3 regions of the Pseudomonas sp. HLT2-19-2 genome follow, and region 2 is predicted to be linked to each of the others. Evidence: predicted binding sites of a transcription regulator. Region 2 holds the regulator's gene; each other region holds the start of a gene.
What was found. The regulator FliA, encoded in region 2, starts transcription of late flagellar genes. The targets are predictions, from matches to a motif close to CTAAAGTTTNNNNNNNNNNNGCCGNTAA.

Region 1 (6,801 bases), 2.9 Mb from region 2:
CTTCTCCGCGAAAGCCGCGCAGGCCGTGATGGCGTGTGGCGAAAAGTTTGCTTACGTGGACATCCTGCAGAACCCGGAAATCCGCGCCAACCTGCCAAAGTACGCCAACTGGCCAACCTTCCCGCAACTGTGGGTCGGTGGTGAGCTGGTCGGCGGTAGCGACATCATGACTGAAATGTCTGCTGATGGTTCGTTGCAGACTACGATCAAAGCGGCTGTTGAAGCCGCTGCTACCAACAAGACTGAAGCCTGATCCGCTTTTTGTAGGAGCGAGGCTTGCCCGCGAAGGCGTCTTACCTGAAAGACCGCTTTCGCGAGCAAGCTTCGCTCCTACAAGAGCGAAGGCACAAAAAAGCCCCGCCTCTTTAAAAGAGCGCGGGGCTTTTTATTGTCTCGAGTTTAGCGGGCGCGAACTTACTCTTCGCCCATCTGCGATTGCAGATAGTTCTCAAGACCGACTTTATCGATCAGGCCCAGTTGGGTTTCCAGCCAGTCGATATGTTCTTCTTCGGACTCAAGAATATCTTCAAGCAGTTCACGGCTGCCGAAGTCGCCAACGGTTTCGCAATGAGCGATGGCTACTTTGAGATCCGCGTGACCGGTGCGTTCGATACGCAGGTCGCACTCAAGCATTTCCTGGGTGTGTTCGCCGATCTGCAGCTTGCCCAGGTCCTGGACATTCGGCAGGCCTTCAAGGAACAGGATGCGCTTGATCAGCTTGTCCGCGTGCTTCATCTCGTCGATGGATTCGTGGTACTCGTGCTTGCCGAGCTTGTTCAAACCCCAATCTTCATACATGCGTGCATGCAGGAAGTATTGATTGATCGCGACCAGCTCATTGGCAAGGATCTTGTTGAGATGCTGGATGACTGTAATGTCGCCTTTCATGATGGGGTCCTGCCCTGTATTAGCTGTCAATAAGGCAGAGTTTGAGCCGCGTAATTAAGAGTGTCAAACCTAAGTTATTGAAACTTAAGTTAAAATTAATCGGAATAAGAGTGTTTATGTTCCGCGTCTAGAGCGTAAGCGGTTGATTTTCAGACAAAAAAAACCGGACATCAAGTCCGGTTTTTTGAAATAGGGTATTTATGCGGCAGTAAATTCTACGGGATAGGGAATCGCGGACTGAGCCGATTGCAATTTGGTCAGGGTGTCGCGGACCACTTCCTTGGCAAGGCAAGCACATTTGCCGCATTGGCTGGCTACGCCGGTGGCCTGACGGACTTCTTTATAGCTGCAGCAACCTTCATAGATTGCATCGCGGATTTGACCGTCGGTGACGCCAGTGCAGAGGCAGACATACATAAGTGAAAACCGTCGCTGGTTGTGACTCAATTGCGATGGATCTTAATGTTAACGAGAATGATTGTCAAAGTGGTTTCTGAAAGCTTTGGTCGAGGCTGACGAACGGTTTCCCCTCAGCGGCGATCACACCGAAAGTCAGACGACAGCATTTCCCTTGGCAAAAAAAGCGTTAAGGACAGGTCAAAAACGCAGTGTATGATGGCCGGTCCTTATGAAGCGGGTTCGTGTCACAGGGCTGTCGTCTGAAGGTGGCAGGCTGATACGAAACCAGTTCTTCACGTTTTTACACCAGGAGATATCCAATGAGCGTACTCGTAGGCAAACAAGCCCCTGACTTCACCGTACCGGCCGTACTCGGTAATGGCGAAATCGTAGACAGCTTCACCTTGTCGTCGGCCATCAAAGGCAAATACGGCCTGGTGTTCTTCTACCCACTGGACTTCACCTTCGTTTGCCCGTCCGAGCTGATCGCTCTGGACAACCGCATGTCTGACTTCAAGGCACGCAACGTTGAAGTGGTTGCCGTTTCGATCGACTCGCACTTTACCCACAACGCCTGGCGCAACACCCCGGTAAACAATGGCGGTATCGGCCAAGTCCGTTACACCATGGCTGCCGACATCAAGCAGGAAATCATGAAGGCCTACGACGTTCAGTCCGCTGACGGCGTGGCTTTCCGTGGCGCATTCCTGATCGACGACAAAGGCGTTGTCCGTTCGCAGATCATCAACGACCTGCCGCTGGGCCGTAACATTGAAGAGCTGATCCGTCTGGTCGACGCTCTGCAATTCCACGAAGAGCACGGCGAAGTTTGCCCTGCCAACTGGAAAAAAGGCGACAAAGGCATGACCGCTTCGACCGAAGGTGTCGCGGCTTACCTGACCGAGAACGCTGCTGCGCTGTAAGGCACGTTGAGGCATAAAAAAACCGGCTGCTGAGGCCGGTTTTTTTATGGGCGGGATAAATCCAGCGACGTATCAGTCGTTGTAGTCTTCCCAGCCGCCCATTTGTTTCCAGCGATTGACGATGCCGCAGAACAGCTCGGCTGTCTTCTCGGTGTCGTAGCGAGCCGAGTGGGCCTCACGACCGTCAAAGTCGATATCGGCTGCCTGGCAGGCCTTGGCCAGTACCGTTTGACCGTAAGCCAGACCGGCCAGGGTTGCAGTATCGAAGCTCGAGAACGGATGGAACGGGTTACGTTTCATGTCCAGGCGCGCGACGGCGGCGTTGAGGAAACCCAGATCGAAGCTGCTGTTGTGCCCGACCAGAATCGCCCGTTTGCAACCATTGGCTTTAAGCGCCTTGCGGATGCCGCGGAAGATGTCGGTCAGGGCTGCTTCTTCACTCACCGCCATGCGCAGCGGGTGATCGAGTTTGATCCCGGTGAATTCCAGGGCGGCCGCTTCGATGTTCGCGCCTTCAAAAGGCTCTACGCGAAAGAAGTAGGTGTGGTCGGGGTACACAAACCCTTTTTCGTCCATGCCGATGGTGGTGGCGGCAATTTCCAGCAAGGCGTCAGTGGCAGAGTTGAAACCACCGGTTTCAACGTCGACAACGACTGGCAGGTATCCACGGAAGCGTTCAGCCATCGGGTGGCGCGAACCACCTCCGCCGCCTTGACCTTCCTGTTCGTCGTCGAAATGGTCTTCACTCACGCGTGTTCCTCCAGCAGGCGCCAGCGCAGTTTTTCACCGGCGCGCAGCGGGATTACGGTCAGCTCGCCAAATGGCAGGCTGGTTGGGGCGGTCCACTCATCGCGGACCAGGGTGATGCGATCGGTGTTCACCGGCAGGCCGTAGAAACGCGGGCCGTTCAGGCTGGCAAAGGCTTCGAGCTTGTCCAGCGCGTTGCGCTGTTCAAAGGCTTCGGCATACATCTCGATCGCTGCATAAGCGGTGTAGCAACCGGCACAGCCGCATGCTGCTTCTTTGGCGTGCTGGGCATGGGGCGCCGAGTCGGTGCCGAGGAAAAACTTGTCGCTGCCGCTGGTGGCGGCGTCGAGCAGGGCTTCCTGATGGGTGTTGCGCTTGAGGATCGGCAGGCAATAGAAGTGAGGCCGAATCCCGCCCACCAGCATGTGGTTGCGGTTGTACAGCAGGTGATGCGCGGTGATGGTCGCGCCAACATTGGCCGACGCCGCGTTGACGAATTGCACGGCGTCAGCGGTAGTGATGTGTTCGAACACCACTTTGAGCGTCGGGAAACGCTCGACCACACGGCGCAGGTGCTCATCGATGAAGATTTTTTCGCGATCGAAAACGTCGACATCACCACGGGTGACTTCTCCGTGAACCAGCAAGGGCATCCCGACTTCGGCCATGGCCTCAAGTGCAGGGAAAATCTTGTCGATGCTGGTAACACCGGAGTCCGAGTTGGTGGTCGCGCCGGCCGGGTACAGCTTGGCGGCGTGAATGAAGCCGCTGGCCTTGGCCTCGCGAATTTCTTCGGGCTGGGTGCGGTCGGTCAGGTACAGCACCATCAACGGTTCGAAGCGGCTGCCAGCCGGGCGTGCAGCGAGAATCCGCTGGCGATAGCCGTCGGCTTCAGCGGTGTTACGCACCGGAGGTACCAGGTTGGGCATGATGATGGCGCGACCAAAGGTGCGCGCGACATCTGCAACGGTATTGGTCAACACGGCACCATCGCGAAGATGAATATGCCAGTCGTCGGGACGCAGCAGGGTCAGGCGGTCGGACATGAGGGGATTCCAGGCGGGTCAAACTGAGGGGAATGCTACCGGAAAAGACTCTTCCAGGCACTCGCTATCAAGTTTTGCAGGAAGCTTCCGATATCCAACAGGTATGCCGTAAACATGTGTGTGTCGGTCTTTTTGTTGTAGAAGCCAGTGGAGCCTCCCGTGCGCCAGCGTTATTTAGCCTTGCTCAGCGTATTTGCCAGCCTTCCAGCGATGGCGCTCACTTTCCAGACCCGTCTGGAGAGCATCGAGTGGACGGTCGAAGGAGACCAGTTCGAGTGCCGCCTGACTCAGCCGATCACCGATTTTGGTTCCGGTGAGTTCGTACGCCGCGCCGGCGAGCAAGCGACGTTTCGTCTGAAGGCTTACAACACAATGATCGGCGGCGGTTCGGCCACCTTGCTGGCGGCGGCTGCACCCTGGCAGCCGGGGCGTGGCGACATTAACCTCGGGTCTGTGCGAATCGGCAGTGGCGATGTGCTGTTCAACAGTTCGCAAGTTCAGGCCGGGCGTTTGATCAGTGGCCTGATGGATGGCCGCAGCACGGTTGTTCGACATTACTCTGGCGATGGCCGGATGTCGGAAGTGCGCCTGTTGCCGGTCAAGTTCAGCAAGGCCTTCAACGACTATCAGGGTTGCGTGGCAAAGCTGCTGCCGAAGAATTTCGAGCAGGTCAAACAGTCCGAAGTTGGCTTCCCCGGCGAAGGCATCGATCTTGACGCTCGGGCCAAGGCTCAGTTGCAGGTGATGCTGGATTTCATGAAGGCCGATCCGACGGTCAACCACATCGAACTCGATGGCCATTCCGACAACAGCGGCAACCGCCTGACCAACCGTGACCTGTCGCGCCGCCGGGCTCTGGCTGTCCTGGACTTCTTCAAGGCCAACGGTATTCAGGAATCGCAAGTCACCCTGCGCTTCCACGGCGAGCGTTATCCGTTAGCGCCCAATACCAGTTCTGCCAACCGGGCGAAGAACCGTCGGGTCAATGTGCACCTGGCGCGGGTTGCGCCCACCGAAAAGCCCGCCCCTCAGGCCGCTGCCTCGGCGAGCGCCGCGTCGACTTCCTGAACCCGCTGTAATCGTCGCTCACTCGACATAATCTGTCGCTTCGTCGTCATAAGCTGTCGCGCCTCTGTAAATTATCCTGTATGACCGGTAGACTTGACGGCTTTCCGTAGAACCCCGTGGAGTGATGGCATGGCGGACGTAAACAAGGTCGTTCTGGCGTATTCCGGCGGCCTGGACACTTCGGTGATCCTCAAGTGGCTGCAGGATACTTATAACTGTGAAGTCGTGACCTTCACCGCTGACCTGGGTCAGGGCGAAGAGGTCGAACCTGCACGCGCCAAGGCACAAGCCATGGGCGTGAAAGAGATCTACATCGACGACTTGCGCGAAGAATTCGTGCGCGATTTCGTTTTTCCGATGTTCCGCGCCAACACCGTTTACGAAGGCGAGTACCTGCTGGGTACTTCCATCGCTCGTCCGTTGATCGCCAAGCGCCTGATCGAAATCGCCAACGAAACCGGCGCAGACGCCATTTCCCACGGCGCCACCGGCAAGGGCAACGACCAGGTTCGTTTCGAACTGGGCGCCTACGCCTTGAAACCAGGCGTGAAAGTGATCGCTCCGTGGCGCGAATGGGACCTGCTCTCGCGTGAAAAGCTGATGGATTATGCTGAAAAGCACAACATCCCGATCGAGCGTCATGGCAAGAAGAAATCCCCGTACTCGATGGATGCCAACTTGCTGCACATCTCCTATGAAGGCGGCGTGCTGGAAGACACCTGGACCGAGCACGAAGAAGACATGTGGAAATGGACCGTCTCCCCGGAGAACGCTCCTGACAAAGCCCAATACCTGGAACTGACCTACCGCAACGGCGACATCGTCGCACTGGACGGCGTCGAAATGACCCCGGCCACCGTGCTGGCGACCCTGAACCGTATCGGTGGCGAACATGGTATTGGCCGTCTCGACATCGTCGAGAACCGCTACGTTGGCATGAAGTCCCGTGGCTGCTACGAAACCCCTGGCGGCACCATCATGCTGCGCGCCCACCGTGCGATCGAGTCGATCACCCTGGACCGCGAAGTGGCTCACCTCAAAGACGAGCTGATGCCTAAATACGCCAGCCTGATCTACACCGGTTACTGGTGGAGCCCTGAGCGTCTGATGCTGCAACAGATGATCGATGCGTCCCAGGCCCACGTGAACGGCGTTGTGCGCCTGAAGCTGTACAAGGGCAACGTGATCGTCACCGGTCGCAAGTCCGACGAATCGTTGTTCGATGCCAACATCGCGACCTTCGAAGAAGATGGCGGCGCCTACAACCAGGCCGACGCGGCGGGCTTCATCAAGCTCAACGCTTTGCGCATGCGTATTGCGGCGAACAAAGGCCGGAAGCTTTTCTGAGATTTTTGAAGCCGTAGTGGAACGACTGTAGTGGCGGTAATAGAGGTGTGGCCTTGTCGATGACAAGGCCACACATCTGAATAGGGGGGATTTCCTGCTGGACATCGTTTTAACAGCGTTCTTTTTGTTTCTGTAATTCCTTCCTTCTGTTTCTTCTCTCTGAAAGCTCTTCAAGCGTTACCTGCTGCGTGCCAGGTAAAAGGAGTGATCAAGAATCGTCAGGCCACGTGAATTCAAATTGTAAGCAATGCAGAGCGTTGGGCCGTTGCGGTTCTTTGTCTGTTTTGAATGCGTGAGGGCGCTTTCCTTCAGTAATGCCTCCGAATCGGTACAGGTGAGAAACACAATCACTTGCGCAGGGCTTCCCTGTGGGTGCAGATTTT
Region 2 (6,801 bases):
TCTTCGCCGACCAGCTCCAGGTTGATCTCTTTCTTGAGCTGACGAGCCAGGTCGCGAACCAGGCGCGGGAAGCGCCCGAAGACCTTCTTGATCGGTTGCATCCGGGTCTTCATGACCGCAGTTTGCAGGTCGGCCGTGACCACATCGAGGTTCGACACCGCCTTGGACATGGCTTCGTCGCCGCTGTTGAGGCCCAGACGGACCAAACGGTTACGCACCAGTACCAACTCGCCGACCATGTTCATGATTTCGTCGAGACGCGCGGTATCGACCCGCACGGTCGTCTCGGCTTCGCTGGCCGGTTTTTCCGCCGGTGGCGCGGCCGGGGCACGAGCCGGAGCCGGTGCAGCAGCAACAGGCTTCGGCGCTTCGGCTTTAGGCTCGGGCGCTTTGGCAACGGGTTTCGCTGCTACAGCCTTGGCAACTGGCGCCGCAACCGAAGCGCTGGCGCCCGACGCGGTACCGACTTCAGTAAACTTGCCTTTGCCGTGCAATTCGTCGAGCAGCGATTCGAACTCGTGATCGGAGATCAGATCGCCGCCAGCCGCTTTAGCGGTTGGCGCAGCCGGGGCCGGGACCGCAGCAATGGCCGATTCCAGCGCATCAACGGCAAAGTTACCCTTGCCGTGCAGCTGATCGAGCAGTGCTTCGAACTCGTCGTCGGTGATATCGGAGCTGTCGCCTGCCGCTTTCGGGGCAGCCGGTGCGGCTGGCGCCGCAGCTACCGCATCGACGGCGAACTGGCCTTTACCGTGCAGTTGATCGAGCAACGACTCGAACTCGGCATCGGTGATTTCGTCGCTGCCCGCCGCATTGCTACTCGGCGCTGGCACAGCTGCCGGGGCTTCTGCCTGCGCCTTGACGGCGTTCAGCGAGTCCAGCAATTGTTCGAATTCGTTATCGGTGATGTCGCCCGACTCGCTGTCAGCAGCCGGTGCTTCGAACACTTCGGCAACCGGTGCGGATTCTTCAGTTTTCGGCTCGGCCAGACGGGCCAGAGCTGCCAGCAATTCAGGCGTGGCAGCAGTGATCGGGCTGCGCTCGCGGACTTCGGTAAACATGCTGTTCACCGCATCCAGCGCTTCGAGAACCACGTCCATCAATTCCGAGTCGACGCGACGTTCACCCTTGCGCAGGATGTCGAACACGTTCTCGGCGATGTGACAGCACTCCACCAGCTCGTTGAGCTGGAGGAAGCCGGCGCCTCCTTTTACAGTGTGAAAACCGCGAAAAATTGCATTGAGCAAGTCCGCATCATCAGGTCGGCTTTCAAGCTCGACCAGCTGTTCGGACAGTTGCTCTAGAATCTCGCCGGCCTCAACCAGGAAATCCTGAAGGATCTCTTCATCGGCGCCGAAGCTCATTAAGGGGGTGCTCCCGAGGTCTAAAAACCTAAAAAACCTAAAATGCTAAAACTCTAAAATCCTAGGCTGGATAACAAATCGTCCACATCGTCCTGACCGGACACAACATCTTCTCTTTTATCGGCATGAATCTGCGGACCTTCACCCTGAGAGAGATGTTTTTGTGGATCTTTTTCAGCCAGCATCGCTTCACGGTCATGTTCGATGCCCGCAAAGCGGTCCACCTGACTGGCCATGAGCACGAGCTTGAGCAGGTTGCTTTCAACTTCGGTGACCAATTGGGTCACACGCTTAATCACCTGACCGGTGAGGTCCTGGTAATCCTGAGCGAGCAGAATGTCGTTGAGGTTGCTCGACACAACGCGATTGTCTTCGCTGCTGCGTGTCAGGAAACCGTCGACTCGCCGGGCCAGTTCGCGGAACTCTTCAGCCCCGACTTCGCGCCGCATGAACCGTCCCCAGTCGGTGCTCAAGGCCTGCGCTTCATTGCTCAGGCCGTTGACCAGCGGCGTGGCGTTTTCCACCAGGTCCATGGTGCGGTTGGCCGCGGCCTCGGTCAGCTTGACCACATAGCCCAGACGCTCGGTGGCGTCCGTGATTTGTGACACTTCCTCGGCTTGCGGCATGTTCGGGTCAATCTGGAAATTGACGATCGCGCTATGCAGCTCGCGAGTGAGCTTGCCCACTTCCTGGTACAGGCCGCGGTCACGGGTCTGGTTGAGCTCATGGATCAGTTGCACGGCGTCGCCGAACCTGCCTTTTTCAAGGCTTTCGACCAGTTCAACAGCGTGTTTTTTCAGGGTCGACTCGAAATCGCCCTGTGAAGATTCGTTATGCTCCATAGCTCCCCCGTGGCGCAGTTTCTCAACCGATGCGTTCGAAAATCTTTTCGATTTTTTCTTTCAACGCCTGGGCCGTAAAGGGTTTGACCACATAGCCGTTAACACCGGCCTGGGCTGCCTCGATGATCTGCTCGCGCTTGGCTTCAGCGGTCACCATCAGCACCGGCAGATGCTTGAGCTTTTCATCGGCACGCACATGGCGCAGCAGATCGATACCGGTCATGCCAGGCATGTTCCAGTCCGTTACCAGAAAGTCGATGCTCCCGCTGTTGAGAACAGGAATGGCAGTGATGCCATCATCGGCCTCGACCGTGTTGGTGAACCCAAGGTCACGCAACAGGTTTTTTATGATCCGCCGCATCGTTGAGAAGTCATCAACGATGAGGATTTTCATGTTCTTGTTCAATTCGACCTCCAAGCAGTCTTAAACGCGCCCAGCACCTGGACGCGCCATTTCAATCAATCCGGCAAAGCACTCAATGACTGTCTGGAGCACAACAGATCGGGACCCGTGCGGTTCAACACCCCACCAGCCGCGTTCGCAGTGCCCCCACACTGCCTTCAGCGCGCTCGCCACTCCCCCAAACGCCCCCGCAAACGGGCCGCGCACTGGCTGTGTAACTGGCTGACCCGCGATTCGCTGACCCCCAGGACTTCACCGATTTCCTTGAGATTCAACTCTTCGTCGTAGTACAGCGCCAACACCAGTCGCTCACGCTCCGGCAAATTGGCAATCGCGTCCGCCAGTGCCATCTGGAAGCGTTCATCTTCCAGATCGCGCGACGGCTCCAGATGAGCACTGGCGCCATCCTCGTGCAGCCCTTCGTGTTCGCCGTCCTGCAACAGATCGTCGAAACTGAATAACCGGCTGCCCAGGGTGTCGTTCAAAATCCCGTAATAATCGTCGAGACTCAATTGGAGTTCGGCCGCAACCTCGTGATCTTTAGCGTCACGACCGGTTTTAGCTTCAATCGAGCGAATGGCGTCGCTGACCATCCGGGTATTGCGGTGGACCGAACGTGGCGCCCAGTCCCCCTTGCGTACTTCATCGAGCATCGCGCCGCGGATTCGTATGCCCGCGTACGTCTCGAAACTCGCGCCTTTGCTGGCGTCGTATTTGGTCGACACTTCAAGCAGGCCAATCATCCCGGCCTGGATCAGGTCTTCGACCTGGACACTGGCCGGCAGACGCGCCAGCAAGTGGTAGGCAATGCGTTTAACCAGTGGCGCGTAACGCTCGATCAGCTCGTACTGCGCGTCACGTGCCGACTTCTTGTAGAGGTTGTAGCCGCTGGCTGTCATAACACCGGTCCTGCCGTTTGTTGCACGAGGCGCTCGACGAAAAACTCCAGGTGCCCACGCGGGTTGGCAGGCAACGGCCAGGTATCGACCTTCTGTGCAATGGCCTTGAACGCCAGGGAGCACTTGGAACGCGGGAAGGCTTCATAGACGGCGCGCTGTTTCTGCACAGCCTTACGCACGCTTTCGTCGTAAGGCACCGCGCCGACGTATTGTAAGGCGACGTCGAGGAAGCGATCTGTGACCTTGGTCAACTTGGCGAACAGGTTGCGACCTTCCTGCGGGCTCTGGGCCATGTTGGCCAGGACGCGGAAGCGGTTCATGCCGTAATCGCGGTTTAGCAGTTTGATCAGTGCGTAGGCATCAGTGATCGAGGTCGGTTCGTCGCAGACCACCAGCAAGACTTCTTGCGCTGCACGAACGAAACTGACTACCGAGTCACCAATGCCCGCAGCGGTGTCGATCACCAATACGTCGAGATTGTCGCCGATATCGCTGAACGCCTGGATCAGGCCGGCGTGTTGGGCCGGGCTCAGATGGACCATGCTTTGAGTGCCGGACGCGGCCGGGACGATGCGGATGCCGCCAGGGCCCTGCAACAGAACGTCGCGCAGCTCACAGCGGCCTTCGATCACGTCGGCCAACGTACGTTTGGGTGTCAGTCCCAGCAGGACGTCAACGTTCGCCAGCCCCAGATCGGCGTCCAGCAGCATGACGCGCCGGCCGAGTTCAGCTAGAGCCAGGGACAAGTTCACTGACACGTTAGTTTTCCCGACGCCACCTTTGCCGCCGGTCACCGCGATCACCTGTACGGGATGCATGCTGCCCATGAATTTTCTTTACCTTGTCTTACTTAGACGGAGGCCACATTACTGGCTGCGCGTTCACAAAATGAACAATGCATGGCAGACCATCGATGTAGGTACAAAAACAGTTCATTAATACCTCAGCCGACCTGCTTGGTCGGGCTGTGGTAAATATCAGCGAACATGTCAGCCATGGCTTCTTCGCTGGGTTCTTCTTGCATTTGCACGCTTACGGCGCGACTGACCAACTGATGACGACGCGGCAGATGCAAATCATCCGGAATCCGCGGGCCATCGGTCAGGTAGGCCACCGGCAATTCATGACTGATGGCCAGGCTCAACACCTCGCCCAGACTTGCCGTTTCATCCAGTTTAGTCAGGATGCAGCCAGCGAGGCCGCAGCGTTTGTAACTGTGATAAGCGGCCGTTAGAACCTGTTTCTGGCTGGTGGTTGCCAACACCAGATAATTTTTCGATTTGATCCCACGACCGGCCAGGCTTTCGAGCTGCATGCGCAGTGCCGGATCGCTGGCCTGGAGGCCCGCGGTATCGATCAGCACCACGCGTTTGCGCAGCAAGGGCTCCAGCGCCTGCACCAGCGACTGACCCGGGTCGACGTGAGTCACCGACACATTGAGGATCCGGCCGAGGGTCTTGAGCTGCTCCTGAGCACCAATACGGTAGCTGTCCATGCTCACCAACGCGATATTCTGCGCGCCGTACTTGAGCACGTAGCGGGCAGCGAGCTTGGCCAGCGTGGTGGTCTTGCCCATGCCGGCAGGGCCGACCATGGCAATCACACCGCCCTCTTCCAGCGGCTCGACTTCCGGTGTGGCGATCATCCGCGCCAGGTGCGCCAGCAACATGCGCCAGGCCTGACGAGGTTCTTCAATATCGGTAATCAGCGCCAGCAAATCGCGCGACAACGGGCCGGACAGGCCAATGCGTTGCAGGCGACGCCAAAGATTGGCCTGGGCCGGACGGCTGCCTTGCAGCTGATTCCAGGCCAGGGAGCCGAGTTGCACTTCCATCAGTTCGCGCAAGCTGTTGAGTTCGAAACGCATCGAGTCGAACGCCCGCGGGTCCACACCACCGGAGGCTGGCGCAGCGGCCGGTGCAGGCCGACGGGGTTCGGCGTAGGTCGGTTCGATCAGCGGCTCGGCGGCAGTCAGTGGCAGGCCGGCGAACAACTGGCGATTGGTGCTCTTGTCGCTCTCGCCTTCGCCTCGCAGGCTCAGTTCGGCCTGGGCGGTAACGATCCGCGACTGGGTCTTGCGCAGCTCGTCTTCGAGTTCCATGTTCGGAACGCGCGGGGCCAGCGCCGACAACTTGTAATCCAGGGCAGCCGTCAACTCGACACCACCGGCGATCCGGCGGTTGCCAATGATGGCGGCTTCAGCGCCCAGCTCATCACGAACCAGTTTCATGGCCTGACGCATATCGGCGGCGAAAAAACGCTTAACTTGCATAAACCACTACCTCAGCCGTTGGGCCCTACTGTCGCAACGATGGTCACTTGCTTGTTGTCAGGAATTTCCTGATACGCCAACACGTGCAAACCCGGGACTGCCAATCGGCCGAATCGCGACAGCATCGCGCGAACCGGACCGGCTACCAGCAGAATCACCGGCTGACCTTGCATTTCCTGACGCTGCGCCGCATCGATCAACGAGCGTTGCAGTTTCTCAGCCATGCTTGGCTCCAGCAGAACGCCCTCTTCCGAGCCTTGTCCTGCCTTCTGAAGACTATTGAGCAATATCTGTTCCAACCTTGGCTCAAGGGTGATCACTGGTAGCTCGGAGTCAGTGCCTACAATGCTTTGGACGATAGCGCGGGATACGCCGACGCGCACGGCGGCCACCAGCGCGGCAGTATCTTGACTCTTGGCGGCATTGTTGGCGATGGCCTCGGCAATGCTGCGAATGTCCCGTACTGGCACCTGTTCGGCCAGCAAAGCCTGCAAAACTTTGAGCAGCTGCGACAGAGACACCACGCCAGGCACCAGCTCTTCAGCCAGTTTTGGTGAGCTTTTGGCCAGCAATTGCATGAGTTGCTGCACTTCTTCGTGACCGATCAACTCGCTCGAGTGCTTGTACAAAATCTGGTTCAAGTGGGTTGCCACTACAGTACTGGCATCAACCACGGTGTAACCGAGGGATTGCGCCTGGGCACGCTGGCTGATTTCGATCCAGACCGCCTCCAGACCGAAAGCCGGATCTTTGGCGGTAATGCCGTTGAGCGTCCCGTAGACCTGCCCCGGGTTGATCGCCAGTTCGCGGTCCGGGTAAATCTCCGCTTCGGCCAGGATCACCCCCATCAGAGTCAGGCGATAGGCACTCGGCGCCAGGTCGAGGTTGTCACGGATATGCACAGTCGGCATCAGGAAGCCCAGATCCTGCGACAGCTTCTTGCGCACGCCTTTGATTCGCGCCAGCAACTGACCACCCTGGTTGCGGTCCACCAGCGGAATCAGCCGGTACCCGACTTCCA
Region 3 (6,801 bases), 2.6 Mb from region 2:
CTCGCACTTGCAGCAATACGTGCCGGCACCGGCAGCCCAGGACGACTTCGATCTGCGAAACCAGCTCGAACAACTGCTGACCCGGGTCAGCGTCAAAAGTGGCAAGTCACGCGTGGTCGGGGTGGCTGACGAAGACGTGATCAACCTGATCGCGATGCTCTTCGAATGTATCCTCGATGACCGCAACCTGCCGGATTCGCTCAAGGCGCTGATCGGCCGTTTGCAGATCCCGATGCTGAAAGTGGCGGTGCTCGACAAAAGCTTCTTCAGCCGCAGCAGTCACCCGGCCCGGCGCCTGCTCAACGAAATCGCGACCGCAGCCATGGGCTGGGGCGAGTGCGATGACCATGAGCGCGACAGCCTGTATCTGCGTATCGAGCAAGTGGTGCAACGGTTGCTGAACGATTTTGTCGATGACCCGGCGGTCTTTTCCGAATTGCTGGCGGATTTTCTCGCCTTCACCAGCGACGAGCGCCGTCGCAGTGAACTGCTGGAGCAACGAACCCGTGACGCCGAAGAGGGCCGCGCCAGGACTGAACTGGCCCGCCAGTGCGTCGAACAGGTGCTGAATCAGGCCCTGTTGGGCAAAGTATTGCCGCAACGGGTGGTGGTGTTTGTCCAGGAAGCCTGGAGCAAAGTGTTGCTGCTGACGTGCCTCAAGCACGGCGATCAGTCAGCCGCGTGGCACGCCGATGTGCAGACCATGGAGCAATTGATCTGGAGCGTGCAGCAACATGCCCAGCCCGATGCGAGCCTGCGCTTGTTGGCGCTGGTGCCTGGGTTGCTCAAGTCGTTGCGTGATGGGCTGAGCAGTTCGGCATTCGATCCGTTCGCCACCAGCGAGTTTTTCAGTGAGCTGGAAGCCTTGCACGTTCATCTGTTCGAACGTCCAGGGCCAAAGCTTGAACAGTCTGTCGATACGCCGGTAGTGGTCGAAGTGCTGCAGGAAGTCTTCCTGCGAACCGCCGACGAAGGGCCGGTCGATACGGCGTCAGTGCGTGAGCCGGAGAACGATGCCGGTCTGCTTCAGGTCGATCAGCTGCGGTTGGGGTGCTGGGTCGAGTTTCAGGAAGACGAGGAAAACACCCTTCGCTGCAAGCTGGCGGCGATCATTGAAGCCACCGGCAAGTACATTTTCGTCAACCGCACCGGAATGAAAGTGCTGGAGCGTAGCCGCATCGGTCTGGCGCTGGAATTCCATCGTGGCGCGGTGCGAGCGCTGGACGACACGTTGCTGTTCGACCGGGCGCTGGAGTCGGTGATCGGTAACCTGCGGCGCCTCAATCGCGGCAAGTGATCGCGCCCCGAGGGTCTATCACGGCATACTGGGCGCCATCACAGTCGTCGTTGAAGGAACCTGTATGCAGTTGGACCCCGCGAGCGGTTGGTGTCAGGGTGTGCATTTATGCCCCTCGCCCAACTTCAATGCGCGCCCCTCGGGCGAAATTTCCCTGCTGGTGATCCACAACATCAGTTTGCCGCCAGCGCAATTCGCCACCGGCAAGGTGCAGGAATTTTTCCAGAATCGTCTGGATGTCACGGAGCATCCCTACTTTGAAGGGATCGCCGACCTGCGTGTGTCTGCGCACTTTCTGATCGAACGTGACGGCACAGTCACTCAGTTTGTCTCTTGTCTTGAGCGTGCCTGGCATGCTGGCGTCTCGAGTTTCGAAGGGCGGGAAACTTGTAACGATTTTTCTGTGGGCATCGAACTTGAAGGCACGGATGATCTGCCGTTCACCGACGCTCAGTATCAAACATTGACGACCCTGACCCGGCAGCTGCAATGCGCCTTCACGGCCATCACCGCACAGCGCATCTGCGGGCATAGCGACATTGCACCCGGGCGTAAAACCGATCCGGGGCCCGCGTTCGACTGGGCACGCTATCGCGCGGCCCTGGCAAAAGAGGAACAACAATGAGTTTTCTGGTGTTGCTGTTGGCGGTCTGGATCGAGAAGTTCTCGGCCCTGCGTCATCGGGTTCAGCGTGATGGCGGTTGGGTCCGCGAGCTGAACAAGCTTGAGGTCAGTCCGCGTCTGGCGAAAAGTCCTTGGCTGATTTTGCTGATACTGGTGTTGTTACCCGTAGCACTGCTGGGTTTGCTGCTGCTGGTGCTGGACCCGGTGGCTTACGGTCTCCTGGCGTTGCCGGTGCACCTGCTGGTGGTGATTTACAGTTTGGGCCGCGGCGATCTGCTGGCCGGTCTTGGGCCGTTTCGCGATGCCTGGCGCCGGGAAGACCTGCAAGCTGCCGCTCATGTAGCGGACCGCGACCTGGGTATCTGCGCCGATAGTGGTGAACAATTGCTGGAACGGGTCGAAGGACATCTGCTATGGGAGGCTTATCAGAGCTTTTTTGCGGTGATTTTCTGGTACTTCCTGTTGGGTCCGGTCGCTGCCCTGAGCTATCGACTGCTGGCCCTGGCCGAAGAACACGGGCAGAACCCGGCCGTGGTCGAGCGCGCCGCACAACTGCGTCATGCGTTCGACTGGGTGCCGGTGCGTCTGCTGGCGGCAAGTTTTGCGCTGGTCGGTAACTTTGTTGCCGTCGGCCGGGTGATGGTGCACGAGCTGCTGAACTGGAACATCAGCGCTGCCCAATTGATCGAGAAGGTCGGGCTGGTGGCCGGTGAAATTCCAGCGCCGGTGGTCGGACCTGACGGCATCAACAGCCTCGACCGGATCTGGGAACTGTTGCTTCGCGCGGCGGTGCTCTGGTACGCCGGTTTTGCGTTGTGGACCGTCCTCCCTTAATACGCCGCTACCTTGTAGCAGCCGGACGCAGGCTGCGCCAGCTGCTACAAGTCCGTGCGCCGTCGTTAACCTTAAGTTACAAAACCTCCCGCCGATTTAAGCTATACAGAGTTAGCGTCGAATAGTGGCTATCTGCTTTCGATCCGCGCCTGCCAATAAAAATAAGAACTCAAAGGGAGATCTCCAGTGAAGAGCTTGCTCTATCCCGCTGTCGCGCTAATGAACCGCCTGAGCTTTGGCATGAAGTTCAGCCTGATCAGCGTGCTGTTCCTTGTGCCGATGCTGGTGACCAACTTCTATCTGGTGCGCGATTCTTATCGAGAATTCCAGGGCACCCGCGTCGAACTGCAAAGCCTCGACCTGCTGGGTAGCAGCCTGACGTTACGGCGGGATCTGGAAACCCTGAACAACCTGGTACAGATCAACGTCACCCTCGGTCAGTCCGGCAAGGCCGGCAATGTCGAGTCGCAGATCAGTACCCTGGAGCAAAGTGTGCTGACCCGTTTGCAAGGGCTGACGGCGATGACCACTGACCCCGAGCAGATCATCGTTTTCGAGGGTAAACGCGATGAAATGATCGCCGCGTTCAAGTCCCAACAAGCAGAAAGCTCCCTGCAAAGTAAAAGTGGGATGATCGGCAAGTTGCTCGGCAATGCGCAGATTTTCAGTCAGATCATCGCCAGTCAGGCCGGCCTCAGCCGCGACACTCAGAGCGACATGCGCCAGCTGAGCGAACTCATTACCAATGTCACCCCGCCCGTTACCCAGCTTCTGGGTGAAGGCCGGGCGATGGGCTCTTTTTCGCTGGGGCAGGGCTTTCTCAACTCGGCATCGAGTACCCGTTTTGATGAGTTGCTGGTGCAGATCGAAAAACTGCAGGCCGAATATGCGCTGAAGTTGCAGGACGCGCTCGGTTCCAGCAAAGCGGCACGGGAAACCCTGGCTGCTCAGGCCGATAGCAGCAAGGTGTCGTTGAAAAAGGCCAGTGAACTGTTCGAAGAGCAGGTCGTGATGGCCGACACGCTCGATACGCCTTGGCAGGGCTTTTACGATCAGGTCACGGGCTTGATGGACCAGACCTACCAACTTAATGAAGCCACCCTGAGTTTTCTCGGTACCCAGTTACAACAGCGACTGGAGCAGAACCGCACCCACATGGTCTTGCAGGCCGTGGCGTTGTCGGTGGTGTTTGTGTTGATTTTTTACCTTTACGGCGGCTTCTACGCCTCGACCCGCACCACCCTCAAGCGTCTTGGCGCAGTGATGGACAAGGTGGCGGCGGGTGACATGACGCAGACCTTCAGCGCTAACAGCCGCGATGAACTGGGCGAGTTGGGTGAGGTGTTCAACGGCACCGTGAAGAAAATCCATGACCTGATCGAGCGAGTGGGGCAGACCGTCGGCGAGGTCGAGCGCCAAGCCGGGCAGGTGCAGAACGTCTCCGCCCAGAGCAACCAGGCCGTGGCGGGGCAGCGCACGCAGATCGAGCAGGTCGCGACGGCCATGAACCAGATGTCGGCCACCTCCCTTGAAGTGGCGCGCAGTGCCGCAGCGGCGGTCAGTAGCGCCCACAGCGTCAATGACGAGACCATCAGCGGTCGCGGGCTGGTGGAGTCCCAGCAGGGCAGCATCGCTGCGCTTGCCAGTGAGATTGATCAGTCGGTGCTGGTGATCAATCAACTGGCCAGCGATAGCCAGTCCATCAGCCGCGTGCTGGAAGTCATCAAAAGCATCGCCGAGCAAACCAACCTGCTGGCGCTCAACGCGGCCATTGAAGCCGCTCGGGCCGGTGAGCAGGGGCGTGGTTTTGCGGTGGTGGCGGATGAGGTCCGGACCCTGGCCAAACGTACCCAGCAATCGACCGAAGAAATCGAGCAAATGATCATCAAGCTGCACAGCGGTGTCGGCGCTGCGGTGAAGGCCATGGGTACCAGTCATCAGATGGCCAACGGTACCGTGGGGCAGTCGGAAAAGGTTCAGCAAGCGCTGGAGAACATCCTCGGCGCCGTCGGCATGATCGTCGATCAGAACCAGCAAATCGCCGCGGCGGTGGAGCAACAGACTGCTGTGGCTCACGACATTGACCAGAATATTGTCGAGATCAACCGCGCGGGTGAACGCACCGCCGAAGGGGCGCACCAGACCGAGGATGCCAGTCGTGCGTTGTCGGCTCAGGTGGTTGAGCTCAAACAGCTGATCAGCGCGTTTCGGGTGTGATCAACGCCAGTTGAACAGCTCACAGGCATTGGTAGTGCTGGCGGCGGCCAATTGCTCAGGGCTGATCGCCATGATCCCGGCCAGTGCCGAGCAGATCGCCGGCAAGTGAGCCGGGCTGTTGCGTTGGCCGGGAAACATGACGGGCGCCATGTCCGGTGAGTCGGTTTCCAGCACTACCGATTCAAGTGGCAACTCGGCAAGTACCCGGTGCATGCGCAAGGCTTGAGGCCAAGTCGCAGCACCGCCCAAACCAAGCTTGAAACCAAGCTTGATGTACTCACGAGCCTCTTCCTTGCTGCCGGCGAAGGCGTGGATGATCCCCGCGCGTTTCAACTTGAACCGTTTAAGCGTGGCAATCACCGCCGCATGGCTGCGTCGCACATGAACCAGCGCTGGCAGATTGAAATCCGCTGCCAGTTGCAGCTGCACATCGAACAACGCCTGCTGGCGCTCGCGATCGAGGGTTTCGATGAAGTAATCCAGACCGATCTCGCCCACGGCGCACAACTGCCGATGGCCGGACAGCCGAGTCAGCCAGTCGCCGAGTGCCGTCAGGTCTTCGGGACGATGATCATCCAGATACACCGGGTGCAAACCAAACGCCGCATGCAGGTCGGGATCGCTTTGCACCAGATCCCAGACCCGCTGCCAATTGCCCTGATAAACCCCCAGCACCACCATCCGCCGCACGCAGAGGGCGCGGCTCTCGGCCAGCAGCGCCGAGCGATCGGCGTCGAAGACCGGGAAATCCAGATGAGTGTGGCTGTCGATCAGCTCCACGGTTCAGTCCTGGCGAATACGCTGCTTGAAGGTCCGCGCGATGGCCTGCACGCCGGGTTGGTAATTCGATTGCTCGATGGCGGCCAGGGCCAGTTCCAGGGCTTTATCGGCGATGAGCTGATGCTGCTGGGCCATGGCATTGACCGGCAGCGGCAAGAAATCCAGCAACTGCGTGTCGCCGAAGGTGCCGAGGCGCAGTAGACGGGTTTTGAGCGGGAAATCGTGCAAGGCATCGAATACGCCCTGAAGCAGCACGTAGGACGTGGTCACCAGTGCATCCGGCAAATGACCCAGCCGCTGTAGCAATTCGTTCATCAACTGCTTGCCGCACTCACGGCTGAACGACTCGCCGTGCTCGATCAGCACCTCGCCTTTGAACCCCTCCAAAGCCTCTTTGAAACCTGCCGCCCGCTCCTGGCTGATGCTCAGTTCGGGGCGTGCGCCGATCAGTGCGATCTGCTTGGGCAGCGGGTCCAGTAGACTGCGGGTCAGTTGCAGGCTGGCCTCGCGGTCATCGCTGATCACCGAGCAGAAATGCTCAGGCTCCATGACCCGGTCGATCGCGATGATTGGAGTGCCCTTGGCCTGCAATTGGCGATAGCTGTCATCGCCAGCCGGCAGGCAACTGGCGACGATCAACGCATCGCAGCGTCGAGCCCGGAACAGTTGCAGCAACTGCCGTTCGCTGTCCGGCGCATCGTCGGAACTGGCGATCAGCAATTGATAGCCGCGTGCCCGGGCGCCTTGCTCCAGCAGTTTGGCGATTCGTGCGTAACTGGGGTTTTCCAGGTCCGGCAGAATGAAACCCAAGGTGCGAGTGTGCCGACTGCGCAGCCCGGCAGCCTGGGGATTGGGCGTAAAGCCATGTTGTTCGACGACCGCGCGCACGCGCTCGACGGTAGCACTGCTGATACGTTGTTGTTCTGCCTTGCCATTGATGACATAGCTGGCGGTGGTAACGGACACACCGGCCAACTGGGCGATATCACTGAGTTTCAACCCGGGATTTCCTTATTTTTTTCGAGTTTGCCCCGACATTTTCACCAATC

Region 1: a site for FliA is predicted at 4,070-4,097, ahead of ACYZTU_RS07125 (flagellar protein MotY). Genes of this name have one in related genera too.
Region 3: a site for FliA is predicted at 2,826-2,853, ahead of ACYZTU_RS05080 (methyl-accepting chemotaxis protein). Genes of this name have one in related genera too.

Annotation. Positions count from the first base shown of each region.
Region 1 is NZ_CM142712.1:1,546,656-1,553,456, forward strand. It holds gene grxD (Grx4 family monothiol glutaredoxin) at 1-253, shown strand, start outside; gene bfr (bacterioferritin) at 415-888, opposite strand; gene ACYZTU_RS07105 (bacterioferritin-associated ferredoxin) at 1,087-1,305, opposite strand; gene ACYZTU_RS07110 (peroxiredoxin C) at 1,608-2,210, shown strand; gene rnt (ribonuclease T) at 2,283-2,960, opposite strand; gene pyrC (dihydroorotase) at 2,957-4,003, opposite strand; gene ACYZTU_RS07125 (flagellar protein MotY) at 4,163-5,071, shown strand; gene ACYZTU_RS07130 (argininosuccinate synthase) at 5,201-6,418, shown strand; gene ACYZTU_RS07135 (hypothetical protein) at 6,596-6,801, opposite strand, start outside.
Region 2 is NZ_CM142712.1:4,486,752-4,493,552, forward strand. It holds gene ACYZTU_RS20845 (chemotaxis protein CheA) at 1-1,364, opposite strand, end outside; gene ACYZTU_RS20850 (protein phosphatase CheZ) at 1,418-2,206, opposite strand; gene ACYZTU_RS20855 (chemotaxis response regulator CheY) at 2,229-2,600, opposite strand; gene fliA (RNA polymerase sigma factor FliA) at 2,768-3,508, opposite strand; gene fleN (flagellar synthesis regulator FleN) at 3,505-4,335, opposite strand; gene flhF (flagellar biosynthesis protein FlhF) at 4,452-5,780, opposite strand; gene flhA (flagellar biosynthesis protein FlhA) at 5,792-6,801, opposite strand, start outside.
Region 3 is NZ_CM142712.1:1,102,981-1,109,781, forward strand. It holds gene ACYZTU_RS05065 (DUF1631 domain-containing protein) at 1-1,297, shown strand, start outside; gene ampD (1,6-anhydro-N-acetylmuramyl-L-alanine amidase AmpD) at 1,362-1,922, shown strand; gene ampE (regulatory signaling modulator protein AmpE) at 1,919-2,755, shown strand; gene ACYZTU_RS05080 (methyl-accepting chemotaxis protein) at 2,942-4,972, shown strand; gene ACYZTU_RS05085 (TatD family hydrolase) at 4,973-5,752, opposite strand; gene cra (catabolite repressor/activator) at 5,756-6,751, opposite strand.